2 regions of the Paraburkholderia sp. GAS334 genome follow, and region 1 is predicted to be linked to the other one. Evidence: predicted binding sites of a transcription regulator. Region 1 holds the regulator's gene; the other holds the start of a gene.
The links. Region 1 encodes FliA, which starts transcription of late flagellar genes. Its sites were predicted from a motif close to CTAAAGTTTNNNNNNNNNNNGCCGNTA; they were not measured.
Positions count from the first base shown of each region.

Region 2: the regulator FliA is predicted to act here: its motif matches at 12,514-12,540, upstream of bcsB (cellulose biosynthesis cyclic di-GMP-binding regulatory protein BcsB).

Region 1 covers NZ_JBNDMO010000013.1:126,824-142,887, reverse strand. Annotated here, with positions in the region: gene pseG (UDP-2,4-diacetamido-2,4,6-trideoxy-beta-L-altropyranose hydrolase) at 1-983, shown strand, start outside; gene P3T21_RS23335 (N-acetylneuraminate synthase family protein) at 985-2,073, shown strand; gene P3T21_RS23330 (acyltransferase) at 2,060-2,542, shown strand; gene P3T21_RS23325 (WbqC family protein) at 2,542-3,243, shown strand; gene P3T21_RS23320 (class I SAM-dependent methyltransferase) at 3,321-3,902, shown strand; gene P3T21_RS23315 (PIG-L deacetylase family protein) at 3,910-4,599, shown strand; gene P3T21_RS23310 (class I SAM-dependent methyltransferase) at 4,612-5,868, shown strand; gene P3T21_RS23305 (class I SAM-dependent methyltransferase) at 5,865-7,886, shown strand; gene flhB (flagellar biosynthesis protein FlhB) at 8,096-9,304, shown strand; gene flhA (flagellar biosynthesis protein FlhA) at 9,301-11,403, shown strand; gene flhF (flagellar biosynthesis protein FlhF) at 11,548-13,626, shown strand; gene P3T21_RS23285 (MinD/ParA family protein) at 13,619-14,488, shown strand; gene P3T21_RS23280 (RNA polymerase sigma factor FliA) at 14,519-15,253, shown strand; gene P3T21_RS23275 (DUF4160 domain-containing protein) at 15,347-15,595, shown strand; gene P3T21_RS23270 (DUF2442 domain-containing protein) at 15,582-15,983, shown strand.
Region 2 covers NZ_JBNDMO010000008.1:198,080-214,143, forward strand. Annotated here, with positions in the region: gene bcsA (UDP-forming cellulose synthase catalytic subunit) at 1-1,878, opposite strand, end outside; gene bcsQ (cellulose biosynthesis protein BcsQ) at 1,875-2,645, opposite strand; gene P3T21_RS17060 (hypothetical protein) at 2,642-2,848, opposite strand; gene bcsE (cellulose biosynthesis protein BcsE) at 2,848-4,806, opposite strand; gene P3T21_RS17070 (cellulose synthase subunit BcsC-related outer membrane protein) at 4,864-8,754, opposite strand; gene bcsZ (cellulose synthase complex periplasmic endoglucanase BcsZ) at 8,754-9,977, opposite strand; gene bcsB (cellulose biosynthesis cyclic di-GMP-binding regulatory protein BcsB) at 9,981-12,371, opposite strand; gene P3T21_RS17085 (diacylglycerol kinase) at 12,764-13,177, shown strand; gene P3T21_RS17090 (DUF1328 family protein) at 13,413-13,574, shown strand; gene P3T21_RS17095 (SgcJ/EcaC family oxidoreductase) at 13,855-14,241, shown strand; gene mctP (monocarboxylate uptake permease MctP) at 14,349-15,842, opposite strand; gene P3T21_RS17105 (DUF3311 domain-containing protein) at 15,839-16,036, opposite strand.

The sequences.
Region 1 (16,064 bases):
GGTCGCTTGCGCTGGCGCGCCAGTTCGCCGCCCGGGGCGCCGCGATCGCGTTTGTGTGTCGCGATCTTCCGGGCGCGCTGTTGACGCTACCGGAACAAACCGGCTACGCGCTTCACGTACTGGCGGGCGATGACGACGACGCTGAAGCCGACGCAGAGGAAACACGGGAGTTTGCAAGACGCTGGCAGGCGGATCTGGTTGTCGTCGATCACTACGGACTCGACGCCCGCTGGGAAGTCGCATTGCGACAAACAGTCGGCCGGCTGCTGGCAATCGACGATCTGGCCGACCGTCCACATGCATGCGACTGGTTGCTCGACCAGAACGATTGTTCGCCTTCGGCGCAGCGCTATGAGCGCTGGGTGCCGGAGGCGTGCCAGTTGCTGCTCGGACCGCGCTTCGCGCTCGTGCAGCCGGAATTTCGCGCGGCCCGCACGCGGTGTGCGCCGCGCGACGGCCAGTTGCGGCGCGTCGTGATGTTTTTCAGCGGCAGCGACGAAGGCAATGAAACGGCGAAGGCATTGCAGGGACTCGCGACCTTGGAAAACACTGGCTGGGAGGTCGACGTCGTAATCGGTGCGGCACACCCGGATCCGTCCGGAATCGAAGTGGCGTGCCAAAGCCTCGGCTGGGGGTTCCATCAGCAAACTCCGTACATGGCGGATCTGTTGTCGGTTGCCGATCTGAGTGTCGGCAGCGCGGGCAGCGCAAGCTGGGAGCGCTGCCTGCTGGGCGTGCCCGCGCTCGTGGTCGAGCTTGCCGACAACCAGCGCGAGGTGATTGCTGCACTGACGGAGCGCGGTTGCGCGCGCTCGCTCGGGAAGGCGCGAGACGTAACTGCAGACACCTACGCAGAAGGATTGCGCGCGCTCGATGCGGACGCACTGCGTTCGATGTCGCGGGCGGCATGGGGATGCGTCGATGGAAGAGGCGCAGCGCGCGTCGTCGACGCTGTCAATGAAACGATGGACAGGTGCGCATAACATGCAACGAGACATTGAGCTGTGCGGTCGCCTGATCGGCGTGGGATGTGAGCCGTTCACCATTGCTGAAGTGGGCATCAACCACAACGGTGAGCTCGAACGTGCGTTCCGGATGATTGAGGCCGCGAAGGCCGCCGGTGCGGACGCGGTCAAGTTCCAGACCTTCAAGGCTGTCGATTTTTGCGGTGATCCGAAGCAAACGTTCACGTATCAGTCGCAGGGCGTAGCGGTGACGGAATCGATGCTGTCGATGTTCCAACGCTACGAGTTCAGCCGCGAAAACTGGTTCAAGCTGAAAGCGCATTGCGACAAGGCTGGCATCACGTTCCTGTCGACGCCACAGAATCCTGCCGATCTCGATCTGTTGCTCGAGATCGGTGTACCGGCCGTCAAGATCGGCTCCGACGATTTCACCAATCTGCCGCTGATCCGCCGTTACGCGCAGACCGGTTTGCCGCTGATCCTGTCGTGTGGAATGAGCGACATCGGCGAAGTGCATCAGGCGCTCGAAGCGGCCGGCTGGTACGACGGCTATCCCGTCGTGCTGCTGCTGTGCACGTCGCAATATCCGACGCCGCCCGCCGACGTCAACATCCGCAAGCTCGCCACATTGCGCCAGGCTTTCGGCGGTCTGCAGGTCGGCTTTTCCGACCACACACAGGGGCCGCTTGCAGCATCGCTCGCGACCGCGCTCGGCGCGTGCGTCTTCGAAAAGCACTTCACGCTGGCGCAGGACCTGCCCGGTCCCGACCACTGGTTCTCCGAAGAACCCGCGGGGCTTGAACAATGGATCAACGGCATTCGCACCGCGCATGCGATGCTCGGCAGCCCGCTGGTGCGTCCGACACCCGCGGAACTCGACATGCGCGTGCTCGCACGCCGCAGTCTCGTCGTGTTGCGCGATGTCGCCGCGGGCGAAACGCTGACGGCGGACAACATCGGCGCGCGCCGGCCCGGCGGCGGCCTTGCGCCCGACATGCTGGCGCAGGTGGTGGGCATGACTGCACATCGGCCGCTGGCAGCCGGCCGCCGGCTCGAACTCGGCGACATGCAGCGCGAGATCAGGGAGACGGTCGATGAGCGCACCTGATTCCATACGCGTCGAAGCACTGCAGCAGCAGTTCACTGAGCTGACGACATTCAAGCCGAACCGGTTTCACCCGCTCGTGTGGATCAATGGCGAGCCGCGGATCGGCGAGGGCACGTTCATCGGTGCGATGTCGGAAGTCAACGCGAAGGGCGCGAATGTCGTCATCGGTCACGACTGCGATATCGCGTCGTTCGTTGCGATCAACTGCGCGGATTCACATCGCCGCTGTCTTGGGCTGTCAGACGAAATCGACCGCCGCGACATCCATATCGGCAATCACGTGTTTATCGGCTCGCACAGTGTCATCAAGGGCGGCGCGCGGCTGGGCGACTACTGCGTCGTGGCGGCCGGCACGGTTGTCGATGCCGGCGACATCCCGTCGTTCTCCCTTGTCACCGGCAACCCGATGCAAGTACGTGCGGGGTATTACCGCGCGCAGGTCGAAGCCACCGGCGGAGCGGAGGCGTGATGACGTGCAGCCTGTCCGCGCATCAGCCGGCGTATCTGCCGTGGCTGGGCTACTTCGCGAAGATCGCGCGCGCGGATATCTTCGTCTACCTGGACACGGTGCAGTTCGAGAAGAACAGCTTTACCAATCGCAATCGCATCAAGGGGCCGAACGGTCCGTTCTGGCTGACGGTGCCGGTGCGTCAGAAAGGTCATCTTGAAGGCACGCTGCAGACGCTGGAAATCGACGACAGCCTGGCGTGGCGCAAGAAGCATCTGAAGGCGATCGCGCTCAGCTATGCGAAGGCGCCTGGATTCGCGGAAAAGTTCGCGCGGCTGGAAGCGCTCTATGGCGGCGCACATGCATCGCTTGCGGACTTCTGCTGGTGGCAGCTGCAATTCTGGATTCAGGAGCTCGGACTCGGCGCCACGCAGCTGGTTCGCTCGAGCGAACTGCCCGTGTTATCGAAGAAATCGGATCTGGTTCTCGATCTGTGCCGGCATTTTGGCGCGAATCGCTATCTTTCGGGCAAGCTCGGACGCGACTATCTGAATGAATCCGCCTTTGCTTCACACGACATCGAAGTGATTTACCAGGACTACAGGTGCGAGCCGTATTCGCAGCTGCATGGCGAATTTGTGCCGGCACTCGGCATCGTCGATGTGTGGATGAATAGTCCGGTTCCATTGCTGGATTTTTTTCACGGAGTACACCCGCTGTGAGCTTTTCCTCTGCTTGGGAACGTGCGTTCAGTGAAGGCGGTCATGACAGCCGCTGGCCCTGGTCCGATCTCGTCAGCATGACTCGCCGTCACGCAAAGCATCTGAACAGCGCGAGCCGCATTCTCGAAGTGGGATGCGGCGTGGGCGCGAACATTCCGTTTCTGCTGTCGACAGGCGCACAGTACTTCGCGGTGGAAGGCAGCGAGACTGCGGCACACACAGTGCGTGAGCGGTTCCCGCAAATGGCGTCGCAGATCACGACCGGCGACTTCATCGCGAACATTCCTTTCGACGGGGCGTTCGACCTGATCGTCGACCGCGCGGCCATGACGCATAACGATGAAGCGTCGATCCGTCGTGGCATCGGCCGGCTCGCGTCGAAGCTGAAGCCGGGTGGCCTGTATATCGGCATCGACTGGTTTTCCACGTCACACACAGGGTTTCAGTCAGGTGTGCCGGCGGGTGACCGGTGGACGCGCGATCACATCGAATCGGGGCCTTTCGCGGGCGTCGGGCGCGTGCATTTCAGCGACGAGACGCATCTGCGTGAATTGTTTGAAGGCTGGGATTGGGTCGCGCTGGAAGAAAAGGTCGTGCGCGTGCTGCTGCCGCAACCGGGCGTGATCGCGTCATGGCATTGCGTGTTGAAAAAGCGGTGAGAGAGCGATGAAAAAACAGTCGATCCTCGTGGTGGCTGCTCATCCCGACGATGAAATCCTCGGCTGCGGCGGCACGATGGCCGCCCATGCCGCGCGCGGCGACGACGTGCACATTGCGATTCTCGCGCAGGGGCTGACGAGCCGCGGTCCGGCCGACGACGCGGCGTTCGCACGCCTGCACGACGCGGCCTCGGAGGCGCAGTCGATCGTCGGCGCAAAGACGCTGACGCTGTTCGATTTTCCGGATAACCGGCTCGACTGCGTCGCATTGCTGGACCTGGTGAAAGTGGTGGAAGAGCTGGTCGAGCGTTATCGGCCGTCGACGGTCTACACGCATTTCGCTGGCGATCTGAACATCGATCACCGGCGCACGCATGAGGCCGTGATGACGGCTTGTCGTCCGCTGCCGGGCCATTGTGTCGACCAGGTGCTGTGTTTCGAGGTGTCGTCGGCGACGGAATGGATGCCCGCGGGTGCGGCAGTGCCGTTCGTACCGAACGTGTTCGTCGGCATCGGACGAACCCTGGATGCAAAGCTGGCTGCGCTGAATGCGTATGCCGGAGAGATGAGGCCGTTCCCGCACGCACGCTCGCTGGAAGCTGTGCGGCACCTGGCCGGATGGCGCGGCGCTTCGGCCGGATTCGCGGCAGCCGAAGCGTTTGTGCTGGCCCGGCAGCGCGTTTCGATTGAATTCTGAATAAGGACAGTGATGAGCAACTCTGAGCAGGATCTGATCGCGTGGAAGACGGACGCGTGGAAAGACCCGGGCATGGTGGCGTGGTATTCGGACCGCATGATGGAGAATACGGGCACCAACCGGCTGAAGAACAAGGTTGAAGTGGCGCTGTGCGAGCACTATGTGAAAGGTGTGGACGTGCTGGATGTCGGCATCGGCACCGGGCGCGCTTCCCTGCCGCTTCTCTCGAAAGGGTTTCGGCTCGCCGGCACCGACAGCTCGCAGGCGATGCTCGACGAGTGTCGCCGGCTCGCGGGCGGTCAGCCGGTCGAACTGGTGCCGGGTGACGTGACGGCGCTACCGTTCGAAAGCGGCCGCTTCGACAGCCTTATTTCGCTGAACGTGATGACGCATTTTCCGCACGTGGAAAACGTGCTGAAAGAGTGGCAGCGTGTGGTGAAACCCGGCGGCCGGCTGATTTTCGACATCTACTCGTTGGACCATCTGAGCTTTTCGCGTGGTCAGAACGTGACGGTGGAATCGCTGATGAAGCAGGACGCCTCGGCGTTCAACATGCACTGGTCGAGCGACGAAGTGGTGGCGTCGGCGAATCGCCTCGGCATGCGAGTCGTTGCACTGGTGCCGTACGGCAGCGTGTTTAGTGGGGAATATCGTCATTGGCATTTTCCCAAGCCATTGCAGTCGACCAACTGGTGGCATCGCCAGCTGTCGTGGATCGGATCCGACGACGCGCTGCTGGATATGACGCTGTTTCTCGAGCAGGAATGGTTTGCGTGTCTGAACAACTTCACGACCGGCCGCTACATGGTCGTGCTGGAAAACGAGCGTGACGACGCGGCCAACCAGCGCTGGCAGGCGAACGACCTGATGTTGACCCGCTATCTCGCCAGCTCGCCGGTAAGGCTCGACGACCTCGCGTCGCGACTCAACCTGCCTGTCGACGTGTGGCGCGAGCGGTTCGACGCGCACCTTGACCGTCTGCGCAATCGCAAGGTCGCGTACTTCCTGCTGACGACGTTCCTTGGCCGCACCGATGCGATCAGCTGGGCCGATCTCGCGCCGCGCAACGGCCCCACGCTCCAGCGCTGGGTCGACGCGGAACAGCTCGATCGACAACTGCAGGGCTTCGTGCAGTCGTGGCATCAGAACCCGGCGCTCGCCAGACTGTGCGAGAGAGATTGCACCGGTCTTGGCGCCGGACTTGAATATCAACTGCAACGAAAGGTCGTGTCCCGGTTCGTGCAGGCAACAGGTGGACGTAGCGAATGAAAAAGACCGCCCTCATTTATTCCCTCTGGGAAAAGAACCTGTCGGTTCTCGAGCATTATCTGCAGGACCGCCCACGCGCGGTGATCGTGCCGGACTATCTGGCGAGCGCTGCGCTGCGCGACATCGTTGAGAAACGCGGTTCGACACTGCATCTACTGCCTACGGACAGCGCATCGGCCCGCACCGGTATGGCGGTCGCGCTCGTAAAGCGGTTCGCCGAAGGCCCCGCGAGTGTCGGTCTTGCGGAAGACCCCGTGTCGCGCGATGTGCTGCGGGACGTTGAAGAAGTGGTCGCCGTCGAACTGCCGGTGATCGAGGGCTGGCTTAATGTGCTGACCGTCCTCTCGCACGACTACGACATCGAAATCACCGTGCTCAACGAAGATGTCATGCGCGACGGCAAGACGCTGGCGTTGTGGTCGCGGGCGCACGAGATTCCAGTGCTGCAGGTGGCGCACGGCACGGGCATGGGCCGCGATTACATCGGCGAGCCGTGCCTCTCGGACCACATGGCGGTCGCCGGCCCGCGCAGTGCGCAGTACTTCGAGGATATCGGCATTCCCGCAGATCACATTCACGTCGTCGGCAATTCGCACTGGGAAATGCTACCGGTGCTGGTGGCCAACCGCGGCGAACTGCGCGCGCAACTCGCCGCGGCCTACAGCCTGCCGCTCGCTGCGCACTGGGTCGTCTGGGGCTCAACGTGGAACGCGCGGCTGAGCGCGCTCGACAACCGCGATGCCGCGACCCAGATGCACGAGGCCTGCAGTGCGCTCGCCGCGCTGCGCAAGTCGGCGACGACGGACGTCGTGCTTGTCTTCAAGGAGCGCGGCAACGGTGCGTCGGGAGATCGGGCAGGCGAGCAGTTCATGCAGATCGCCACGAGTTACGGCGTGGCCGACCACGTTCGCTATTCGGTCGATGAAGCGCGTTACTGGGCCGCAGCCGCTGACGTCGTCGTGTCGTACGAATCGAATTTCGCGATCGAAGCCCTGCTGTCGGACGTACCGGCGATCAACGTCGAGACCGACTTCGGCGCGGTGGCCGGCGGCAGCTTCGGCGCCCGCGACGGTGTGCTGTGCGTCGAGGCCGCGCAAGTGGCGCCGCTCGTTCAGCAACTGATGGGCGATGCGACGTTCCGTGCGGTCACGGCCAGCTTGGCCGCGCGGCGCAAGTCCTGGTATCACGAAGTGACAGCTGTCAGCGCTGCAGCACGAACAGCCGAACTGATCAGCCGCTGTGCTCGCAAGATCGCCAGCACGCAGCGCTACGTGTGGCAGGAATTTCTCGATGTCGAGCACGGCGACGTGGCCGCGGCCTACCACATGGGAGGTCGCGAGGACCTGGTCGCGCTGTACACGAACAACCCGTCTGTTGCGCTCGATATCGGCTGCGCGGGTGGGTCGACGGCCGCGCTGATCAAGCAGCGGTTTCCCCAAAGCCGGGTCTGGGGCGTCGAGGTGAACCGTGCCGCGGCGAACTTCGCCAAAGGCAAGATCGATCGGGTCCTTGTAGGCAAGTTCGAGGACTTCGACCTCGAAGCGGAAGGGATTGCGAAGGGCACGCTGGACGCCGTGCTGCTCGCGGATGTGCTGGAGCACATGTACAACCCGTGGGACGTGATGGTCACGCTGCGGCCCTACATGTCGCCTACCGGGCAGCTCGTGCTAAGCATCCCGAACGTGCGCAACCTGATGCTCATCGACGATCTGAGTAAGGGCAACTGGACGTACTCCGGTGCGGGCCTGCTGGACATCACGCATATCCGCTTCTTCACGCAGAACGAAGTGCTGAGATTCTGCACCGAGACTGGATACCGGGTCGTCACGTTCCGCAACGCCATTGACCGGCGCCTGGAAGGGTTCTGGAACACCCACGCAGCGTCGACGCCGACGTCGATCGAAACCGATCGTCTGACGCTGAAGAACGTCACGCGCGACGAGCTGCTCGAATTGTGCACGTTGCAGTTCTATGTCGTGCTGGAAAAAGATCCGGCGTGGGACAACGCCCGCCGGTAATGCATCGACAGGCTGGGCGGCGGCGTCCTCGCGGGCGCGGCCGCCGTCATGATTCCGGTGCGGCACGGGCGAAAGCCCTGCCGCCGCGTACCCATCCCGCGAAATACCGCCCTTTCCCCGGCCTTATCCGTCGATCGTCGCTCGACTTCTGCAGGAATAATCGCTCTCACTGAAAAAGGGCATGGTGCCCCGATCATCTGGAGAGCGCGTTGGCAGAGGATAGCGACCTCGAAAAAACCGAATCAGCCACTCCCCGGCGCATCGAAAAGGCGCGGGAAGAGGGGCAGGTTGCGCGTTCCCGGGAGCTTTCCACCTTTGCGCTGCTGTCGGCGGGTTTTTTCGGCACGTGGGCGATGTCCGGCTCGATCGGCGAGCGTATGCAGAACATGCTGCGGGCGGCCTTCACTTTCGACCACGCGACCGTTTTCGAAACACGCCGCATGCTGATCAGTGCGGGCGTCGCAGGTCGCGAAGGCCTGTCGGTGCTGTTCCCGATCCTCGCGCTGACGGGCGCCGCCGCATTGCTCTCGCCGCTCGCGCTCGGTGGCTGGCTGATCTCGACGAAATCCTGGGAGCCGAAGTTCAGCCGGCTCAACCCGATCACCGGTCTGGGCCGCATGTTTTCGATCAACGGCCCGATCCAGCTTGGCCTGTCGTTCGCGAAGACGCTGGTGGTCGGCGTCATCGGCGCAACGGCGATCATGAGTCATCGCGACGAAATCCTCGCGCTCGGGATGCAGCCGATGCACGAAGCGTTCGCCAACGCCGTTCATCTGATCGCCGTCTGCTGCGGGATGACCGTGGCCGGCATGGCGCTCGTCGCCGCCCTCGACGTGCCGTATCAGCTCTGGACGTACCACAAGAAGTTGCGCATGACGAAGGACGAAGTGAAACGCGAACACCGCGAAAACGAAGGCGATCCGCACGTGAAGGGCCGCATCCGCCAGCAGCAGCGCGCGATTGCGCGTCGCCGGATGATGTCGGAAGTGCCGAAGGCGGACGTCGTCGTGACCAACCCGACCCACTTCGCCGTCGCGCTGCAGTACACGGATGGCGAGATGCGCGCGCCGAAGGTCGTTGCGAAGGGCGTGAACCTCGTGGCCGCGCGCATCCGCGAGCTGGCCACCGAGAACAACGTGCCGCTGCTCGAAGCGCCGCCGCTCGCGCGGGCGCTGTACCACAACGTCGAACTGAATCGCGAAATTCCGGGCCCGCTGTACGGCGCGGTCGCAGAAGTGCTGGCGTGGGTCTACCAGCTCAAACGTTTCAAGGACGAAGGCGGCGAGGCGCCGGTCGCACCGACCGGGTTCGATGTGCCCGCCGACCTCGACAAGGGCGGCGTCGCGGACGGCGAAGCCGATCAGGAAGCCGCCGACGCGCTCGGCGATGAAAACGAAGGCAAGGGAGCCTCAGCATGAACGCACGCGTAGGGTTCCTTTCGCGACGGCCGGACGCATTGAGCGGCACCAACCTGCGCGCGCTCGCGGGTCCGGTGCTGATCGTCATGATTCTCGGCATGATGATCCTGCCGTTGCCGCCGTTCCTGCTGGATCTGCTGTTCACCTTCAACATCGCGCTTTCGGTGATGGTACTGCTCGTCAGCATGTACACGATGAAGCCGCTCGACTTCGCGGCCTTCCCGAGCGTGCTGCTGTTTTCGACGTTGCTGCGTCTTTCGCTGAACGTGGCGTCCACGCGGGTCGTGCTGCTCGAAGGCCACACCGGCCCGGACGCGGCCGGTCAGGTGATCGAGTCGTTCGGTCACTTCCTTGTGGGCGGCAACTTCGCGGTCGGTATCGTCGTCTTCATTATCCTGATGGTCATCAACTTCATGGTGATCACGAAGGGCGCGGGGCGGATCGCGGAAGTGTCCGCGCGTTTCACGCTCGACGCGATGCCCGGCAAGCAGATGGCGATCGACGCCGACCTGAACGCCGGCCTCATCAACGAAGAACAGGCCCGCAAGCGGCGCTCGGAAATCTCGCAGGAGGCCGAGTTCTACGGCTCGATGGACGGTGCGAGCAAGTTCGTGCGCGGCGATGCGATTGCCGGCCTGCTGATCATGGTGATCAACATCTTCGGCGGCCTGATTGTGGGCGTCGCGCAGCACGGCATGGACTTCGCATCGGCGGGCAAGGTCTACACGCTGCTGACGATCGGCGACGGCCTCGTCGCGCAGATCCCGTCGCTCGTGATCTCGACGGCGGCCGGTGTGATCGTGTCGCGCGTCGCGACCAACGAAGACATCGGCACGCAGCTGACGGGCCAGCTCTTCACGAACCCGCGCGTGCTGGTGATCACCGGCGCGATTCTCGTGCTGATGGGTTTGATCCCGGGCATGCCGCACTTCGCGTTTCTGCTGCTCGGCGGCGGCCTGATCCAGCTTGGCCGCACGATGAAAAAGCGCGCGTCGCAGAGCAAGACGGCCGCCGCGCTCGTGAACGTCGCGCCGGCCGCGCTCACGCCGTCCGAGGCCACCGAAGCCAGCTGGGACGACGTGACGATGATCGACACGCTCGGCCTCGAAGTCGGCTACCGGCTGATTCCGCTCGTCGACAAGAATTCCGACGGCGAACTGCTCAAGCGGATCAAGAGCATCCGCAAGAAGTTCGCTCAGGAAATTGGCTTTTTGCCGCCGGTGATTCACATCCGGGACAACCTCGAATTGAGGCCGAACGGCTACCGGATTGCGCTGAAGGGCGTCGAAGTGGGTGTTGGCGAGGCATATCCGGGCCAGTGGCTCGCGATCAATCCGGGCCAGGTGACGGCCGCGTTGCCGGGCACGCCGACGCAGGATCCCGCTTTCGGGCTGCCGGCCATCTGGATCGATACGAACCTGCGCGAACAGGCGCAGGTGTATGGCTACACGGTGGTCGATTCGAGCACGGTCGTCGCGACGCATCTGAATCACCTGGTCGTCACGCACGCGTCGGAACTGCTCGGCCGTCAGGAAGTGCAGTCGCTGATCGAGCGGATGCAGAAGGACACGCCATCGCTCGTCGACGATCTGGTGCCCAAAATCCTGCCGCTCACGACGCTGCAAAAGGTGCTGCAGAACCTGCTGGAAGAAGGCGTGCCGATCCGCGACCTGCGCACGATTCTCGAATCGCTTGCCGAACACGCGCCAAAGATCACGGATGCGCACGATCTCACCGCGGCAGTGCGTCTCGCGCTGGGTCGCGCGATCACGCAGCAGTGGTTCCCCGGCTCCGGCGACATGCAGGTGATGGGCCTCGACGCCAACCTCGAACGTGTGCTGTCACAGGCGCTTGCGACCGGCGCGAATCCGGGCCTCGAGCCAGGTCTCGCGCATACGCTCCTGACGGAAGTACAGAAGGCGATGACGCGTCAGCAGCATCTGGGCCTCGCGCCGGTGCTGCTCGTGCAGCATTCGCTGCGTGCGATGCTCGCGCGCTTCCTGCGCCGCAGTCTGCCCCAGTTGAAGGTGCTGTCTTACGCGGAAGTGCCCGATACGCGGCATGTGCGTGTCGCGAATGTGATCGGCGCGCAGGGTTGATTCCCCATGCCGCGCACCTAATGCGCGAATTGCCTGCCTTTCCCGGTCTTTATCCACCGATGGCCGCTGGACTTATTTCGCAATAATCGCTCTCAATGGGAAGCGGTATGTTGCCGGTCCGTAAAGCTCATCGGGGAGTCAAGCTTGAACATTCGTAAATTTGTCGGCGCAACGAGTCGTGACGCGCTGCGTCTCGTTCGTGAAGCACTGGGCTCCGATGCAGTCGTGTTGTCGAATCGCACCATTGAAGACGGCACCGTCGAAATCGTCGCGCTCGCCGATAGCGATCTGGCCGCAATTTCGCCTGCGCAGCAGGGTGCCGATGGCGCCGGTTTCGGGCCGACGTTCGGTGGTGGTAACAGTGGTAACGGCAATATCGGCAGTGGACTGAATAGTGGCAATGGAAATACTGGCGCGAGCACGGGCTTCGGCGCAGGTAGCCCGGCAGGCACGAACGCAGGCTTGGGCAGCGGCTTCGGCGCGAACAGCAACGTAACGATGAGCACGGGCTTCGGCGGTGCGCCGGCCGCGCGTTCGGCGGCATCGATGCCGTCGATGTCGGTCAATCCGTACGCCAGCGGCATGCCTGATGTTTTCTCGTCTGTGTTCGGCGCGAGCCCGGAAGCCGGCTCTGGCACGGAGCGCGCGGCAACGGGCAGCACCGAAGCGGAATTGCACGAAACCAGCACGTCGACAGGCAACACGGGCGCCGCAGCATCCAGCCCGCGTACATCCGATGACGCGCGCGTCGAGATCCGTTCCGAAGCGCGGAGCGAAAGCCGTCTGGATGGGCGTGCGGAGGGGCGTTTGCAAGGCCGTCCGGACAACCGGATCGAAGTGCGCTCCGATGCGCCCACCCCGCTGCCCGCCATGACACCGCCGCCGGCTATCGCCGAGACGCCGGCGCGTCAACGCTCGATGGTCGAAACGAATCCCTGGCTGATCGATCATGCCCGCCGTATCGCGGCGCAGGATGTCGTGCACACGGCGAAGCCGGTGATGACACCGGCCGCCGCCATGGCGCGCGGTCTGGGCACGCCGGTCGAAATCCCGGCGACGATCGACGATCCGGCGACGCCCGAATGGGCGCGCGAAGCGGCCGAACTCGCCGCTCGCCGCGCCGCGCAGCGCGTGGCCCCGGCCGTGCAGGCCGACGTCAAGGGCGCGGCGAACCCGCTTGCCGGCTTGCCCGCCAGCGCCGCTGCTGCCGTCACCGAGGGCATCAAGGCGCGCATGGAGCAGATCGTCAACGAGACGGTCATGAACGAACTCGCGTCGATGCGCGGCATGATGGAAGAGCAGTTCACCGGCCTTCTGTGGGCCGACCATCAGCGCCGCAGCCCGACGCACGCAGCACTGACCAAGCACCTGTTCGCCGCGGGTTTCTCCGCGCAACTGGTGAAGATGATGGTCGAGAACCTGCCGCGGGTCGACAGCATGGAAGCCGGCATGGAGTGGGTTCACTCGGTGCTCGGCTCGAACCTGCCGGTGATGGAAAACGAAGACGCGCTGATGGAGCGCGGCGGCGTGTTCGCGCTGATGGGCCCGACGGGCGTCGGCAAGACGACCACGACCGCAAAGCTCGCCGCGCGCTGCGTGATGCGCTTCGGCGCGAGCAAGGTCGCGCTGCTGACGACCGACAGCTACCGGATTGGCGGCCACGAACAGCTGCGCATTTTCGGCAAGATCCTCGGCGTCTCCGTGCATGCCGTGAAAGACGGCGCGGACCTGCAACTCGCGCTCACCGAACTGCGCAACAAGCACATCGTCCTGATCGACACGATCGGCATGAGCCAGCGCGACCGTTCGGTGTCGGACCAGATCGCCATGCTGTGCGGAACGGGCCAGCCGGTGCAGCGTTTGCTGCTGCTGAACGCGACAAGCCACGGCGACACGCTCAATGAAGTCGTCCAGGCGTATCAGAGATCGCCGGATAACCAGGCGCTCGCCGGCTGCATCCTGACCAAGCTCGACGAGGCGACCAACCTCGGCAGCGTGCTGGACACGGTGATCCGCTACAAGCTGCCGGTGCACTACGTGTCGACCGGCCAGAAGGTGCCGGAGAACCTCTACGTCGCCACGAAGAAATTCCTGATCAAGAGTGCGTTCTGCATTCCGCGCGACGGCTCGCCGTTCGTGCCGCACGACGACGATATTCCGGCGCTGCTGTCGGCGCTGTCGGCGCGTTCGACGGCCGATCTGCACGAGGTTCGCTTTGGATAAGTTTGTGCTCGATCAGGCGGAAGGCTTGCGACGTCTGCTCAGCCGGTCCGGTTCGCGCGTGGTGGCGGTAACGGGCGGTTCGCCCGGTGTGGGATGCACGACCACGGTCGTGAACCTCGCGGCCGCGCTGTCCGAACTGGGCAGGGATGTGCTGGTGATCGACGAGCGCTTTGGCAAGAACTCGGTGAACGGGATGCTCGGCGGTGTGCGCGGCGCGGGCAACTTTACGGCGGTCGTGCGCGGCGAGATGGCGCTGACAGAAGCCGTCGGCCGGCACGCGCTTGGGTTTGGCGTGCTGGTCGCATCGCGTGGCAATCGTGAAGGCTGCACGCCGGAACAGCTTGCCGTACTGCTCACAGGACCGGCCGACGTCGTGCTGATCGACGCGGAACTCGATCGCGATGGCGCACTTTCGGCGCTTGCGATGCAGGCGAACGACGTGGTGATCGTCACGCGCATCGACGCGCAGGCGATCACCGACGCGTACGCGTGCATGAAGCGTTTGCATTTCGCGCACGCGATCCCGCAGTTTCGCGTGCTCGTGAATCACGTTCAGAGCGCGGCGGACGCGCGCATCGCGTTCGAGAATCTGGCGGGCGTGGCGGGGCGGTATCTGACGGTTGCGCTGGAAGAAGCCGGTTGCATCACGGCCGATGTGCGGATGGCACGGGCCATGGCGTTGTCGCGGTGTGTCGTCGATGCGTTTCCGTCGACACCGGCTGCGCGCGACTACCGGCATGTCGCTGCCGAACTGCAGTACTGGCCGATGCGGCCAGCGATGTCGTCACGGACGCCCGGTGTGGCCTCCGCGACAGTAACAGCGGCGAAACAGGCCGACCAACCGTCTGCGCAGCACGCCTGAGAGGCGGAGCGCGGAGACAAGGGGAGCACGATGTACAACGCTCAGGGAAAGATCTCCCAGGCCGATGTCCTGGCAAAGTACGCACCGCTGGTGCGGCGCCTTGGCCTGCAGCTCGTCGCCAAGATGCCGGCGAGCGTCGATCTCGACGACCTGATTCAGGCCGGCATGATCGGCCTGCTGGATGCGGCGAGCCGGTACAAGGAAGATCAGGGCGCGCAGTTCGAAACCTACGCGAGCCAACGGATTCGCGGCGCGATGCTCGATGAGCTGCGCAGCAACGACTGGCTCCCGCGCAGCCTGCGCCGCACGTCGCGCGAAGTGGAAACGGCGGTGCACAAGGTCGAACAGAATCTGGGCCGGTCGGCGAGCGAAACTGAGATCGCCGATCACCTGAACATGCCGCTCGACGAATATCAGTCGATGCTGCAGGACCTGCACGGCAGCCAGCTGATCTACTACGAAGACTTCGACCGTTCCGCCGATGACGAGCCGTTCCTCGACCGTTACTGCGTCGACCATTCGGACCCGCTGTCGGCGCTGCTCGACGACAGCCTGCGCTCGGCGCTGGTGGAAGCGATCGACCGGTTGCCCGAACGCGAAAAACTGCTGATGTCGCTGTACTACGAACGCGGACTGAACCTGCGCGAGATCGGCGCGGTGATGGAAGTCAGCGAATCGCGCGTGTGCCAGCTGCATAGCCAGGCGGTTGCGCGGCTGCGGACGCGTCTGCGTGAGATGGCGTGGGCGGCGGCGGAGGCGGGTTGACAGGCTGAACAGATGACGCCTCCCTTGTCGTGACGCAACGTCCCGGAAGCGTCTTCTGGTAGAAAACCCATCGGTTGGGTTTATAATCAACCCATGCCAACAGTTCTCCGCGCGCAGGGTTGTCGTGTTGTTATCTATCCATCGGACCACCGGCCGGCTCACGTTCACGTGATCGGCGCGGATGGCGAAGCGGTTTTCGTGCTCAACTGTCCAGCCGGGCCGCTGTCGCTGCGCGAAGTCGAAGGGCTGACGATCCAGCAGGTGCGCAAGCTCGCCCGTGTGCTGGACCCGGAAATTCGCGCGCTATGCGCGGCCTGGAGAGAGATACATGGAAATCACTAAAGAAGCATTCAAGGAAGCGAAAGCCGCCGGCGAGGCGCGCGGTCCACGTGTCGTCTCGGCGCGCTATCGCCGTTCGAGCGAAAAGCTCGAAATTGAATTTGCCAACGGCGTCACGCTGGCTGTGCCGGTTCGCCTGATCCAGGGGCTGGACGGCGCGTGCGCAGCGGATCTGTCGAAGATTGAAATTACGCCGCTCGGCACGGGGCTGCACTGGCCGCGACTCGATGTGGATGTCTATGCGCGCGCCTTGTTCGAAGGTGTGTACGGCTCGCAGAACTGGATGCGGGATGCGGCCCGGCGTGCCGGTTCGAGCACGTCAGAGGCAAAAGCCGCGGCGGCCCGGGAGAACGGCAGGAAAGGCGGGCGCCCGCGTAAGGCTGCTGCATAACGTCTTGCGTGGCCGGCGTGCAGCCGCCCGCCACGCAACCCTCATTCCGCGGTAGCCCCTCGCTGCCGCACATGCCGCATT
Region 2 (16,064 bases), on a different contig from region 1:
GAACTTGCCGTGCTTCGGGCTGAAAAAGGCGATGGTCGTCGGCAGCGCGATGTACCACGCCAGCACCGATTCGTACACTTCGGCCCAGAACGAATGACGGTACTTGCCCTGCATCCGCGAGTTCGCGATGCTCGCGAGCACGAGATACGGCAGCACGAAACCGGCGATGGTCATCGCCGATGCGTTGATGAAGTAAAGCTGGAAAAAGAGGTAGGCCATCGGCATCGTCAGGAAGATGAGCCGCGGAATGCCGTAGAAAAAATGCAGCATCGCGTTGCCGTAGCACAGACGCTGGAAGAAACCGAGGCCACGTCCAAGGAACGGATTATCGACGCGGAAAATCTGCGCCATGCCGCGCGCCCAGCGCGTACGCTGACGAATGTGGCTCGCGAGACTTTCGGTCGCGAGTCCGGCCGCCTGTACCGTCGGCAGATACGCGGTGGTGTAGCCGCGACGGTGCAGCCTGAGCGCGGTGTGGGCGTCTTCGGTGACGGTTTCCACCGCAATGCCGCCGATCTCCTCGAGCGGCGCGCGCTTGATGACCGCGCACGAGCCACAGAAAAACGAAGCGTTCCACAGATCGTTGCCCGACTGCACGAGACCGTAGAACAGGTTGCCTTCGTTCGGCACGCGACCGAAGGTATCGAGGTTGCGCTCAAACGGATCGGGCGAGAAAAAGTGATGCGGCGTCTGCACCATCGCGCATCGGGCGTCGCGCAGAAACGTACCCATCGTGGTTTGCAGAAACGAGCGCGTGGGAACGTGGTCGCAGTCGAAAATCGCGATGTAGTCGCCTTGTGTCAGCGCCAGTGCGTGATTGATATTGCCGGCCTTCGCGTGCCGGTTATCGTCGCGCGTAATGTAGCCGATGCCGGCCTCGCGCGCGAATGCTTCGAACTCGGGGCGGCAGCCGTCGTCGAGCAGGTAGACGCGCAGTTTGCCCGCGGGCCAGTCGACGCCCTGCGAGGCGAATACCGTCGGCTTCACGATGGAAAGCGACTCGTTGTACGTTGGGATATAGATATCGACCGTGGGCCACGCTGCAGGATCGTCCGGCAGTTCGGCGACCGTCCGGTTGAGCGGCCACGCGGTCTGCACGAAGCCCAGCAGCAGAATGATCCACGTGTACGCTTCGGCGGCGAACAGCGCATAGCCGACGACGCCCTCGCCCGGTGTACGGAAATCGAGCGTCTGCGTCGTGCGCCACCAGACATAGCGCGCCATCGCGAGCAGTGAGAGCGTCGCGAGCATGAGCACCGGCAGGCGCCCCGGAAAACGGCGGATGATCAGCGCGACGACCACCAGCACCGCAAAGAATTCGAACTGTCCATCCGGCGACAGGGGCGACGTGCCCACCGTCATCCACAGCACCGCGCCCGTCACAACGATGAGCGGCAGCAGCCAGCGGATATGGCCAACGCGGGTCGTGCCGCGCTCGATCCGATCGCCCCAGCGCGCCCACGGCAGCATCGCCAGCATCGCATCGATTCGTCGCAGCACACGCTGCACGGCGACGGCCATCGGCACAAGCCAGCGATCAACCCACGCAAACGATTCACTCGCGCACGAAACGCCGCGCCGCGACGCGACGCGAGGCGGTTTCACGAATGCGCGCCACAGCCATTCGCGCAGGCTGCGCGGTTCGAGAACGCCCCACTGCGCGGCCAGATGCAACACGGCCGCGCGGATCCAGTCACGCACGACATCCCGCTTGCCGGCCGCCGGCGGCTGGAAGAAGAGCCGCACACACCAGTCGAGCGCCGAGCGTTGGGCAGGCAAACCGAGGCCGCGCGCGAGCCAGTCAATCGCGCGCGCGCGGAAAGTACGCGGGTTGCGCGGCGAGGGGTGACGGTCGTGACTGCTTGCAGGTTGTGTCATGTCCGCTCGCCGGTTCTGCGCGGATCGAGCCACGCGTCCATCCAGTTGGCAAGGCCCTGCAGATCGTGCGATGCCTGCGAATGCGGCGCATCGTCGAAAAACCACGTGCCGCGCGCGAGCGACTCGGGTAATGCGGCGTCCAGATGCACCCGCTGCGCAAGCGACACCGAATCGCCGAGCGCTGCACGCAGCATCGCCAGCGCGTCGCGCTGCATGTCGCGCGCGGGGTTCATCCGGTTGACGATGACCTTGACGTTCGCACACGCCGCGCGCAGGTCGCCCAGCCGCGCGATCAGCGTCGCGCACGCGGCCGGTTCGGGCGGCGTCACGCACAGCACGAGATCCGCGCAACGCACTGCGTGGTCCGCCTGTTGCGACGGATAACGCGCCGTATCGATCAGCACGACGCCGTTCTCGGGCAGATCGATCTGCGCGATTGCGTCCGCGAGCCATCGCGGCGCGGACGCGAGCCGCGCTTCGCATGCCGCGAGCTGCGTGAGCGTCAGCTGGCCGTGCGGCACGAACAGCACACCTTCACTGTTGCGCCATGTACCCGCATGCCAGGCAAACGTACTATCGGCAATTGCGCTCGCGATGCCGGTGTGCGACAGCGTATCGAGGCCCAGATGCGCGCCGAGCAGATTCTGCGGATCGAAATCGATTGCGACGACCGGGCGCCGACGCCGCGCAAGCAGCATGGCGAGCGCGGCCGTCAGGGTTGTGCGTCCGGTACCGCCCGCCGTCGACACCACCGCGATCGACTTCATGACGACACCTCGTCAGTCCGTGCCGGGTCCGGTAGCAGCCGCGCCCGCAGCGCAACCGGTTCGATTTCGCACGGCACGGCATCGTTCGGATCGAAGTGTCGCGCCGCGACGAAACCGCGCCGTGCGCCACTGCGTTGCCAGACGATCCATGCCGGAACTGCGAGGATCAGACCGGTCACAAAACACGTCAGAAAAAATTCCACTAGTGGTTCTCCGTTGTACGCAGCGGCATCGCACAGCGCTCGGCGTGACGCACGCGCGGCGTATCGTCTGCGCCGTCGATCGCGCCCGTGTGCGTGCTCTCGCTTCGTGCATCTGCGAGCGCGCGCTCGATCGCGTCAAGTTGCGCGGCGGCGGCGATCGTTTGCAACATTTCGCCCACGTTCGATGCGTTCTCCCCGTTCAATGCGTTCGGCGATTCGTGCACCGCGGCCGTAACGACGGCAGCGGCCGCAGCGGTCGCCGGAAACAGATCGCTGTAGTCCGCCACCGGCGCGCGACGTTGCGCGGCTTCGAGTGACTTCAGTTCTTCGGCGATCCCCTCTTCGGCCAGATACACGACACGGTCCGAGAGGCGCGCGACCGGCACATCGAAGACATGTGCGAGCGCCGCGCCGGCATCCGCAAGCCGGCACGCGAACAGGAACACGTAGATATGCGAGGCGTCCATCGTGAACACGTCGCCCGCGCGGCGCGGCGTGCAGTGCCGCAGCGCGTCGACATGCGAAAGCGACGGCAGCAGCGTGAGCTTCACGAGCGCATGCGGCAGACGCAGCGCGGCACTGCGTTCGAGCACGGCACGCGTTCGCTCGCTGAATGCAGTGACCGGCAGATAACCGAGCACATCGTCGCTGAGCGCAGCGGCCAGGGCCGTGCGGTAATCGTCGGCGACTGGCCGTGTATGCAGTTGTCCCTGCAACGATTGCAGCAGCGACTGGATACGTGAAAACGGCAGATGCCGCCCGATCACTAGATTCGCACCCAGGTTCAGCACCAGCAGTTCGTATTGATGCCGCAGCACTTCGCCGCGTTCGACGACCACGATCTTTAGCGCCCGGCCACAGCGGCGGCGCAACGTATGCACCGCGGCGCACAGTGCTTCGAGTTGCGCGCCGCCCGTGTATTCGAGCAGGACGGTGGCCGCCTGCGCCCCTTCGCATGCTGCGAGTGCCGCGCGCTGGTCGGCGACGATGTCCCATTCGCGCGGCACCCACGCTTCGTTGCCCACCACGGCGCGGCTCGCCACCACGCGGTCTTCGTCGCGTGCGAGACGCGCGCCGACCCCCGCACCCAACGCGTCCGGCGAATCGGGCGCGACCGTCAGACGACCGCCGTCGGTGAAGCGCAGCGAGCGCACGGCGCCCGTAACGAGCGCCCGCCCCGCGCGCCAGAAATCGACGTGCCACAGCAGTTCGCCGTGCGTGCGCTGCAGGCGCGCGACGCCCGCGCATGCGCCATGAAATTCGAGGCGTCCCGATGGCGTCGCCTGGCCGTCAAGCGTTTCGTCGGCGAAGCGTTCATCGTCGCTATCGGGATCATCATCGACGCGCGAGGTCGGGCCGAACATCAGGACCAGCGTGATGTTGCGCGCCTTGCACCAGTCGGCGAGCATGCGCCCTTCGCGTGCCAGCGCGACCGGATCGGCCACGCTGAACCAGCGCTCCGCGCCTTCGATGAAATACAGCGCGTTCGAATGAAAGCCAAACCGCTTGAGCGCACGCAGGCCACCGAAGAGCCGCGCGAACGCGACTGGTTGAGACGCGTCGCCATCCGCGCCGAAGAAATCGGCAGCGGGCATCGCCAGCACGTTCAGGCCACGCGGCCAGCCGCGCGCGGGACCGTCGCCGGCAAAGCCGAGTTCACGCAGCCGCTTTGCCACTTCGGCACGTGGCCGCGCCAGCACGACGGTGACGTGCTTCGTCCGCGCTTCGCGCGCGCTGGTCCAGATCAGCGCGTCGCTCGCGGGCGTGCGCGCCGTCATGTAGATCGCGTACAGCTTGCCCGCCGCCAGCGTCACCCATTCGTCGGGCAGACCGTCGACCGCGAGTCGCTCCGGCTGACGCGTGCGGCCGCCGGCTCCCCGCCATCCGGCGACGCGCAGCCACCGGCGCAACCCGGAGGCGGCAGGTGCGATGCTGGTTCGGTTCGAATCGGTACTCACGCGTCGTTGTCCTGAAAGGGTTGTATCGCTGGATGGAATCGCTGGCTGGCGGCCCGCTCAATAGCTCGAATAAAGTCGCACCGGCGTCGGCGACAGGCTGCTGTCGGGCTTGCGGCCGTCGAACGCATAACGCACGTACACCATCGCTGAACTCGGCGCGTAATCGTGCGAGCGGTCGATGTTGATCCGCGCGCCCGCAACGAGCTTCGAATTGAAGCGGTACTGCACGATGCCCGAGACTCCATACGAAAAGCTGACGCCGCGCGTCGAACTTCCGCCGAACACGTCGCCCGCCAGTTGCGCCGCCGTCGCCGGATTCGACACGTTCGGCACGCCATCAGGGAAATACGGCGAGTCTTTCTCGTACGCGTTCGACACGCCGACCGTCGCTGTCAGATCCCACGTCAGGTTGTCGCGTCGGCCTGCCCATTCGACCGGCACCCCGATCGACAGATACCGTTGCGGGCTGTAATAGCCGCCCTGCCCAAACGTGTAAAAGCGCAGGTTCTGCGTGTAGTGCCACGCGTTGCCGACGAGGCCCGTGCTGACGCGTGTGTTCGTCCGTTCATAGACCGGCACGGTAAAACCCGTGCGCAGGATGAATTCCTGATTGCTCGCGACGTTGCGTCCAGTCAGCTCACCTGCGCCGACGTCCGCAAACGCGCTGACCTGACCGATATCGACTGCCGAATGAAGGTCGATGCCGTCGCGCCGCACGCCGCCCCAGACGGCATTCGTCCACGGATCGCGCAGACCTGCATACGACAGTTCACTGCTCGTTTCCGGCCGCCGCGACGCGCTTGCCGAAAAACTCGCCGGGCCCGCGTCGAAGCGATATCGCACGCCGCCGACGAGGTAATGCACTGGAAAACCCAGCGGCGTCGTGCCGATATCGAAACGCCACGCGTCCGATGTAAAGCCGGTGCCCAGCGCCACGCCCGTCGCCGATTGATGCAGATCGCCGTGCGCTTGCGGCCCCGGGTCGGCGAATGCCGCGAACGTGCCGAACGTCTTCACGACGAAGGAATTGGATCGGCTGGTATCGAGCGTGCCCGCGTCGACGTGAACCGCATCGAGATGGACGAAGAAGTGGCCGTCATAGCGATAGGGAATCTGCACATACACCGGCACCTGCTGCGCGTGATAGTCGGACACGCCCGCGTCGCCCGATTTGTATTCGGGAATCCAGGCGCTTTCGATTTCCGGATTGCGACGTTGCTGCAGATCGTCGAGCGCGGATTGCGCGGGTGTTCCATCGCGGCCCGGCGTGACGCCCGCGGCGCTTTCCTGCGTTAGCGAAAGACGATAAAGCGACGCAGCGCTTTCGTACTCGCCGCGATTTTCGGCGATGCGTCCGGCCTGCACGGTCACATCCGGCCGTCCCGGATACGCGACGCGCAATGCCGACGTTACCTGCGCGGCATCATCGAGACGCCGCAATGCCGCGAGCCGGCGCGCGGCCGACAGACGCGTATCGACATCGTCGGGCGATGCCGTGTCGAGCACGTGCCGTACGATCGCGAGCGCCGCGCGACGGTCGCCGCTCTGCTCCAGCACGCGCGCGAGCGCGAGCTGCGCGTCGGCGTCATCGGGCGACTTCGCGATGAGCGGCGCGAGCGTCGCGCGCGCCGCAGCGTAGTGTCCCTGCACCCGTTCGAGATCGGCGACTTCGAGTGCATAACGCGTGTCTCGCCTGCCCGCCGCGCTCACGTGATCGAGCAGCCTGCGCGCCTGCGCATAGTCCTGCTGGTCGATCGCCGCGTCGGTTTCGCGCAAGACAAGACGCAGCGACTGGTCTTCCAGACGCGCGCCCTGCCGTGCTGTCAGATCCTTCTCGCGACGCAGCGACGCGAGCCAGCCGCCGAGTTCATCGTCGCGATGCGCGCTCCCGAGCAGATCGCCATAGCGCAGACGCACGTCGGCATCGGTCTCCTGCGGATGCGCCGACATCCAGTCCTGCAGCAGGGCGAGCCCGCGCTCAGGCTGCCCGTGGTCGATCCATAACGACCCGATGGACGCGAGGATGTTCGGATCGTCAGCGCCGAGGGTGCGCGCCGTTTCCAGCGAGTGCGATGCGCTGGCCGCATCGCCGCGCGCAAACGCATCGCGCGCCTCTGCAAGCGACTGTTGCGCTTCGAGGTTACGCGCCAGTGCGCGCATGCTGCCGGTCTGATCGCGCTCCGGGATCGCGCCGAGCACGTTTTGCGCGCCGGTCACGTCGTCGATCGAGTTGCGATAGATCGCGGCCGCGTAACGCATTTCCGGCGACGCGGAAACAGCGAGACCATCGTCCATCACCACGCGGCCTGTTTGCGGCAAACCGAGATCGCGATACAGACGCGCCAGCGCAAAACGCGTCCACGGCGCATCGGGTGCGAGGCGCAACGCGGCTTCGTAGCGTTGGGCGGCGGGTCCATTTTTGCCGGCCGCGACGAGTTTCCCGGCCTGAGCCACCAGAATGCCGGCGCGAAGTTGCGCGAGGCCCTGTTTGTCGTCTGCGGCGGTGAAGCGGCTTTGCAATGCGTCGAGGAACGGTCCGACCTGATCCGCGCGACCGGTGTTCTCGAGGAGCGTCTGCGTGCTGCGCACGGCCGGCAGGCTCGGCTCGCGCGCCGTCGTCAGTTCGCGCAGCAGCGGTTCGGCTGCGCTCCAGTTCTGCTGCGCGAGCAACGCGTCGGCGAGCAGCAGCTTCGCATCGGCGTTGCCCGGCTCCATCGCGAGCGCCGCGCGCGCGGCGCGCCCGGCGTCCTGCGGACGGCCGGCGGCGGCCGCGTCGCGGCCCTCTGCGAGCGTGCCCCAGAACTGCGCCGTGCGTGCGAGGCTGTCCCATTTGCCGCGATTGTCGGGCGCGAGCGCGGCCGCGCGCCGGAACAACGCACGGGCTTCGTCGCGGCGTCCTTCACGCATGCGCAGCACGCCCAGGCCGCCGACCGCCTCGGCGTCGTCGGGGCGTGCCTGCGCGGCGCGCGTGAGCAACGGCGCGGCGGCGGCGAGATCATTACGCGCCAGCGCCTGCAAGCCGCGTTGCTGCGCGATGTAGTCGGGATCGCGTTCGAGCTTGCGTTGTGCTTCGATCTGCGCTTCGATCACGCCGACGCGTTCCTTGAATTCGGTGTCGTCAGGCACGAGCACGAGATACGCGCGCAGCGCGTCGAGATACGCCGGGTCCGCGCCGGCAGACTGCAGCACATGACGCCACGTATCCATCGACGCGCCGTGGTCCGCATCGGGCCGCGTCGCCAGATTCCACGCGAGGCGGTTCGCTTCGGCGCGTGTCTCGCCGCGCGCGTTCAGCAGCCCGGCCAGCACGAGCGCGGAATTGACGTCGCCAGGGTCGGCGGCGATGCGCTGATGCAGCGCGCCGATCGCCAGACCGCGCCCTTCCGGCGTGCCGGCGATGATCTGGTAATACTCCGCGCCGAGCGAGCCCGCTGGCGCGCCATGCGGAAACAGCGCGACCAGCCGGCGCGACGCTTCCGCGGACTGGCCGCTGCGCGCGAGCAACCGGATCGTCGCCATTTCCTGGCGGCCGCTCGTCGCCACGCGAAATTCGTCTTCGATCTGCTGCGTCGCGATCGCACCGGGCGCTTTCGATTGCAGGCGCGTGAGCGTCGCCAGCGCAGCCTGCGCCTGACCGAGACTCAACTGGATACGCACGAGACTCGCGAGCAACGCGGGATCGTCGGGCGCGATCAGGAGCGCTTTCTGGATCGCCTGCAATGCGAGATCGTCGCGATGTTTCGTCGACCACGTGCGCGCGGTTTCGTAGAGACGTCGCGCAGCTTCGTTCTGCTGCATCGCTGGCGCCGTGCGCGAGCCGGCGACAGGCGGCGTGGCGTGGGCAGCCGTCGCCGCGTGCGCGTTGCCCGGCAGGGTCAGCGAAGTCAGCGAGGTCAGCGACGCAACGCCGACGACGAGCGACGCCAGCCCACGCCCGAGCGGTTGCATCACTGCGCGGCGGAACACGGCGAACTCCAGCGCAGGTTGAGTGTGCCATCGGCGGCGAAGCGGTAGTACCCATCGCGCCAGCCGAGACCGAACAGCGTCAGCACGCCGGTGTAGTACCCGGGCGGCGTCTCACGGTCGAGTTGCGCAACGCGTGCGACCTGCGCATCCGCGAGCGCCGTCTGTCCGCCTGCATCGAGGAACGGCACAGCGACCGCCGAAAAGCCCGCGTTGCCCATATTGGCGCCGACCACGCCTGTCGTCGCATCGACGGTTTCTGGCGGCGCACCGTGCGTGGCGATAAAACCGGCGAACGGCGCGAAGCGCGTCAGCAATGTCTGCGCGAGCGGGTCCTGCGCGTTCAACGTGCCGGCCCACAGATACACGCGGATCGCGTTGTATGCGCTGACCGCGTGCGTATCGGCATCGGGCACGAAGCCGCGGCCGGTCTGGTACAGCGCCCAGTCCGGCGCAAACCCGTGCGGTGCGGTGTCGGTCAGCAGGCGTCCCGTCGAAGCGAGCAGCCGCGGCCAGCGCGCATCGTCAGGCAGGTGCGCGGCGATACCGCGAATGACCTGCACAGGCGAATAGCTCGGGTTCACGCGCCACGTGTCCGCGGAATGAAAACCGCTGGGGCCGGGCAGCAGCGTGAGGCCGAGGCCCGGCACCGTCGCGCTTTCCTCGTCGAGCACACGCCGCGCGAGCAGCGCGCCACGCGCGGTGTAACTGCGTTCGTTCCACACGCGGCCTGCTTCGAGCAGCGCGTATGCGATCCATAGATCGGCGTCGGAAGCCGCGTTCGTGTCGAGCACGCCCCACTGCCCGTTCTCGCCCCGCCCCCACAGCCATGACGGCAAATGCGAAGTCAGATCGCCGCGCGCGAGATTGACCTCGGTCCATTGCAGAATCGCGTCGAACGTCACGCGGTCGTTTGCGACGAGCGCGAAGAAAAGACCGTACGACTGCCCTTCGGACACGGTGCGTGAATCGGCGGAGCCGGCATCGATCACGCGACCGTCCTTCGAGACGAAGTCGCGTTTGAACTGCTCCCAGCGCGGCCACCCGGCAGCCGGCGCAGACGGACACCCAGGCGCCTGCGCGCCGCTGCCCGTCACGGGCGAAGCGGCCCGTGCGTTCGCTGCAACAGCCGTCACGCTACCCGCCAGCAGACTGCACAACGTCCAGCCGAGCACCCGCCTGCGCGCAGTCCGGTTCACCCCCGCCATCCGTCAGATCCCCCGACGGCGTGCGGCAAGCTCCTGCAATGCAGTGAACGCGCCGATCGCGAGCAACAGGCCGGCGAGCGTGCCGAGCACCCCGAGCAGCACTGGATGCTGGATTGCCTTGCTCCAGATGCGCGCATACCACGGCACATAGCCGACGAGATACGATTCGCCCACGCGCATGCTCTCGACTTCGCCGTGCCGCACGAGCGCGACATCGCCCTGCACCTGCGAGACGAGGTCCGCCTTTTCCAGTATGTCCAGCACGTCAGCAAGCTGGTGACGATCCGTCGACGCCAGCGCAACCACGCTGCGCCCCTTGCTGCCAGGCATCTGGAAGCCGAGCAGCGCGGCGAGCGGCCCGCTTTCGTCGAGCCGCGCACTGCCGTCGGTCAACTGGGTGCCGTTGCGCCAACGCTCCTTGACCGAAAACGAAGCGTGCGTGATGCCGTCGGCCGCGCCGATCGTCAGCGGCAACGCGTGACGCCAGCCGTCGAGTACCGGTGATGTCGCCGCGCCGCCGATCATGAGCAAATCCCTGTCTGCGAACTGCGGCACTTCGGACGGACGCGCGATCTGCACGCGCAACGCCGGGAAGCCGGTCCACTGTCCCATGTGGCCCATCATCGTCAGCATCGCTTCGAGTTCCTCGGGCGACGGATGGTCGGAGATCACGACCGCGGTCTGGGCAAGGTCGGCGTAACGCGTAAACGGAAAGCCGCTGTTCGCGAAGTACGCGAGATTCGGCATCTGCGCGTAATGGACAAAATTCGAAAAGTCGATCGTCGAATCCGGATCGACCGCGGCCTGTGCGGGGTTCGACGCGACGGCTGCGCACAATCCGGTCTTCTGTGAATCGAGATTGAAGCGCAGTTGCAACTGGTTCGAACTGCCGACGCGGAACGCGGGAATATCGAGCGCGTTGCTCGAACGGCTGCCTGTGCCGGACAGGAGCGGTAACTGGAGGCGGCCATGTGCGTCTTCGGCGCCCGCAGGCTGCAGACGGTATGACTTCACCAGTTGTTCGTTGATCTCGACGGCGAGCGCCGAATTGTTCGCGACCGTCGGCGCGGTATACCGGTAACGCAGGTTGAGCGGCACGCCTGCCCCGCTCCACGAATACAGATCGGCGGGCACGCGCAGGTTCACGCGGATCGCGTCAGGCGAACCGCCGCTCACCTGCAGCTGGTTCGGATTGTCGACGAGTTCCTTGAAAGCGACCGGACGGTCCACCGGTATCCAGCGCGGCGCGTCGTAGGGCTTGCGCGGCACGCCGATATCGACGTGCGTGACCTGCGCCGATGAGCCGGACATCGCAGCCTTGCCGAGCACGAGCGCGTAGGCCGCGTCGTCGACTTCGGCGCCGGTGCGGCCGGTCACGATCAGCAGCTTGCGATCCGCCGACGCCGGATTGTCCGCGACGATCAACATCGGCCCGGTCACAGGCGGCAACTCCAGGCTCGCCGGCAGATGCAGCTGCTCGATCTGCGCGATCGTACCGACGACCACAGCCTGATCGTCCGCCGGTAGCGTCGACATCGCGGGGAACCGCGCCTGCCGGTAGTCCGCAAGCGATCCGAACCACGATGCCAGCACGCTGGCGCTTTTCAGCGTAGCGTTGTCGGGCGTTGCGGACATGACGAACGGCAGGCGCAGCCGGCTCACATCGCGCCGGTCGAAGAACGGCGCGGGCAGCAATGCGAGATCGTTGGGCAACCGGATCGGCGCGGTGTCGAGGATGAATTCGCTGGTCGGGCTGACGTCGGCCCACAGTGCCGAACTGCCCGGGTCTTCACAGTGATCGAGCGTGTAATGCGCGATCAGGCGCAGGTCGAACTGGTTGTAGTCGGTGAAGAAACGCGGATCGAGCGGCACGTCCTGCGTGACCATCTGTCCGGCGTGATCGGCGGCGAACGGCACGGTCGCGACGACTTCGTTGTTGATCGACACCTTGATGTGCGAGACCGGAAACACCAGCGCCGGTGAGTAGGTGTAGCGAAGGCGCAGCCGCGCGCCCGTCACGATCCGGTCGAGCCGCACGCCGACGTTGACCGTGCGCGCATCTTCGAGACCGCGCAGGTTCAGCGGCAGATACGCGCCGAGCGCGGAGAACGGGACATGGACAGTGGACGGGCGGCCGAGGCCCGTCGCGGAGGCGTCGCTGGCAGCCGCAGCGGGCGCGGCCACGGGCGCGTTGCCAGCGAGGGCGGCAGCGGCTGGGGCGAGAGTCGCGCGTGCCGCGGCAACCGGAGCCGAAGCTGGCTTTGCCGACAAGGCAGCGCCGGCAGCGGATCGCTCAGCACCTTGTGCCGCAAGCGAAGCAACCGGCAACGCGGCTGCGTAGAGGACGCCGGCTGTGGCCGCCAGCGAGAGACAAAACGATACGACAGGTTTCATTTGCGGATCAGCTCGTGAACACTGGCCGTCCATTCCGTCGCTGCCAGTGGCATCTTCGCGAATCCGGCCCGCCGCATTTCACTGCGGTAACACTGGAGAAAACAGATGACGACGCGGTCGCGCACGCAACCCCTGTACGGGTTTACGGCCGTCTACGGAAATCTTTGAGCGATGGGATGCCTGTAGCGACAAGGCTTCGATACAAGGCTTTGAGGAAAACTGGCGCGCGACGTCTTGTGTTGCTCAGCCGCGGGGCGGACTGCTCTCTTTTTTGCGTTTTTTTGTTTGATCGCGCCGGTCGTCCCGCGTAATCGCGGACGAACGATAGCACGTTTCTGTGACTTTTTGTAACCATTCGGGCATGCTGTGCCCATCTCGACGATCGAACGCCCATGAGCCATTCCACCGAGTCCCCTCCCGCCGTGCCACCCAGGCGCACCGGTCCTTTGCGCGCCCTGTTCGCCTTGCGCCATTCCTGGAACGGCATCGTCGCGACGTTGCGCGTCGAAAGCGCCTTCCGGCAGGAAGTCGCGCTGGCGGCGATCCTGCTGCCCGCTGCGCTCTTCGTGCCGGTCAGTCCCGTCGGGCGCGTGCTGCTGATCGTCTCGGTGCTGCTGGTGCTGCTCGTGGAACTGCTGAATTCGGGTATCGAGGCCGCCATCGACCGTATCTCGCTCGACCGGCACGAACTCTCGGGGCGCGCAAAGGATTGCGGGAGCGCCGCCGTCATGATTGCCCTGCTGATCTGCGCCGTGACGTGGGGCGTGCTGTGCGGCCCGCTCGTGCTGCGATGGATCCGTGCGTGAATATCAGGCACCGGATCGGGCGCGGTGACGTACGCGCGCCCCACTGCTGGATGCACGCGGCGAATCTGTCGATGACAGCCGCTGCCTGTAGTTGCCGGTAGGTGCCTGTCGAGGCGCATTCGGAGACTGGGCACAGGTGTTGCTGTTTCCCATGCGGCGCCGGCCTCATCGGCCTGCGAGACGACGCCGTCCAACGACTTTAATCAATCCGGCAATTCAACGGTGGGAGGCCCTCATGCTTCGTTATGCTGCCATTTTCTTCATCATCGCCATCATCGCCGCCGTCTTCGGTTTCGGCGGGATCGCCGCTGGCGCGGCTGAAATCGCAAAGGTCCTGTTCTTCATCTTCATCGTGATCTTCCTTGTGACCCTGTTGATGAGCGTCATCAGGCGATAAAGACGCCTCGAGGTCCCCTGGGTCGCCCCGCAGCGAACCACTCATGACGGCGGATCGCGTCACTGCGCCTGCAGTGACGAGCGATCCGCCCTGTTTGCATCTGTTTTTATGGAGCGGTTTGATCATCGCCGGTTTGCCTCCCGGTCGCTGACCAGAAGGCCTCTTCGCTGTTGCAAGAATTGCCCGCTGGCTTGCAAGAATTGCCGCGCCCGCGGTGGATTGCCAATACGACACCGGGCCAGACCCGCTGTAACGCCTCTTCCACTTGAGGAACCCTGACATGAGCGACGACGAACGCGCTATCCGCACACTGATTGACGCGTGGATGTCCGCCAGCAAAAACGGCGACACGGCGACCGTGCTGAGCCTGATGACCGACGACGTGGTTTTCATGGCACCGGGGCAGGAGCCCTTCGGTAAAGAAGCCTTCGCGGCGATGTCCGAAGGGATGAAGAACGTTGGGATCGAAGGCACGGCGAACATCGAGGAGCTTCAGGTCCAGGGCAACTGGGCCTTCGTGCGCAACCATCTGGACATGACGATCAGACCGCCCGGCAACGCGGCGCCTGTTCATCGCGCCGGCTACACGCTGACGATCCTGCGCAAGGAAGCCGACGGTCGATGGCTGCTTGCGCGAGATGCGAATCTTCTGACCGTGAAGAACTGAAGCTGCGCGCGGAAAACAGAAAAGCCGGCACATAGCCGGCTTTTCCGCAAAACGGGGGTGGCCATCAAAGGCCGCCCCTGAACATCCAGCACTAACCGCTCACCACCCTACCCGCGTGCAACCGCACCCGCCTGCGCGCGCTTCGGCGAAATCGCCGACACAACAAACGTGATGATGATATTCGCCACCAGCGCGATCAGGCCGATATACAGCGGCCACGTCGCGCCGCCGATATGCAGCGGATACACCGGCTTCAGCCCCTGCGCGATTGCAAGGCTGGTGCCAGTCACGAGACCCACCGCCCAGCCGGCGAGCAGCCCTGCCGTCGACATGCGTCGCGTATAAAGCGTGAACACGATTGCCGGGAAGATCTGCAGAATCCACACGCCGCCAAGCAGTTGAAGATCGATTGCGTACTGCGTCGGCAGGAACACGATAAAGAGCAGCGCGCCGAACTTCACGACGAGCGAAACAACCTTCGCCGTCGAGGCTTCCTTCTCCGGCGTGATGTTCGGGTTCACCACCGGACGCCACAGGTTACGCGTGAACAGGTTCGCCGCGCCGATCGACATGATCGCCGCCGGCACCAGCGCGCTGATCGCAATCGCCGCCGCGGCAAAGCCCACGAACCACGACGGGAAGATCGTGCCGAACAGCGCCGGCACGACATCCGACGCCGACTTCACGTGAATGCCCGCTGCAATCGCCATATAACCGAGCAGCGCGATCAGACCCAGCAGCAGCGTGTACGCCGGCAGGAAAATCGCGTTCTTGCGCACCGTCTTCGCCGACGACGAGGACAGCACCGCCGTCATCGTGTGCGGATACATGAACGCGGCCAGTGCCGAACCGAGCGCAAGCGACGCATACGCGGTGAATTGCGACGGCTTCAGGATAATGCCGGTCGCGCCGCCCTTCGCCTGAAAGAACTTGTCGGCCGAATCGAACACCGCGCCGTAGCCGCCGAGCTTGGCCGGAATCAGCCACACCGCCGCGATCACGACGATGTAGATCATGATGTCCTTGACGAACGCGATCATCGCCGGCGCCCGCAAGCCGCTCGAATACGTGTACACCGCGAGGATCACGAACGCGACGATCAGCGGCAGTTCACCGTCCACGCCAAGTCCCTTGATCACCACCTGCATGCCGACGAGCTGCAGCGCGATATACGGCATCGTGGCCACGATACCGGTCAGCGCAACGGCCGCCGGCAGCAGCTTGCCGCCGTATTCGCCGTGCACGTAGTCGGCCGCGGTGATGTGATTTTTCGCTTTCGCGATCTGCCAGAGCTTCGGCATCACGGCGAACACGAACGGATACACGATGATCGTGTAAGGCAGCGCGAAAAAGCCATACGCGCCGACCGAATACACGAGCGCGGGCACCGCGATCACGGTGTACGCGGTGTAGAAGTCACCCCCCACGAGGAACCACGAAATCACCGTGCCGAACTGCCGCCCCCCCAGACCCCACTCGTGCAACTGTGTCAGGTCGCCCCGCTTCCAGCGCGCCGCGACGAAGCCCAGCACCGTGACCAGCGCGAAGAACGCGATGAACACGCCCATCGCCACGCCATCGATTGGTTTCACATCATTCATTTGAAGCTCCTGTAGACGACGTACAGCAGGAGCGACGTCACCGGCACCCACAGCAGCTGATACCAGTAAAAGAATGGAAAACCGAGGAGCGATGGTCGGACATCGTTATAGAACGGCAGCCAGAGCAGCGCAATGTAGGGGATCACAAGGAGAACCTTGGTCCAGGATCGACTTGTTTGGTCGGATGAGGTCATGGTCGTTATGTTGTAAAACTGAAAGGAA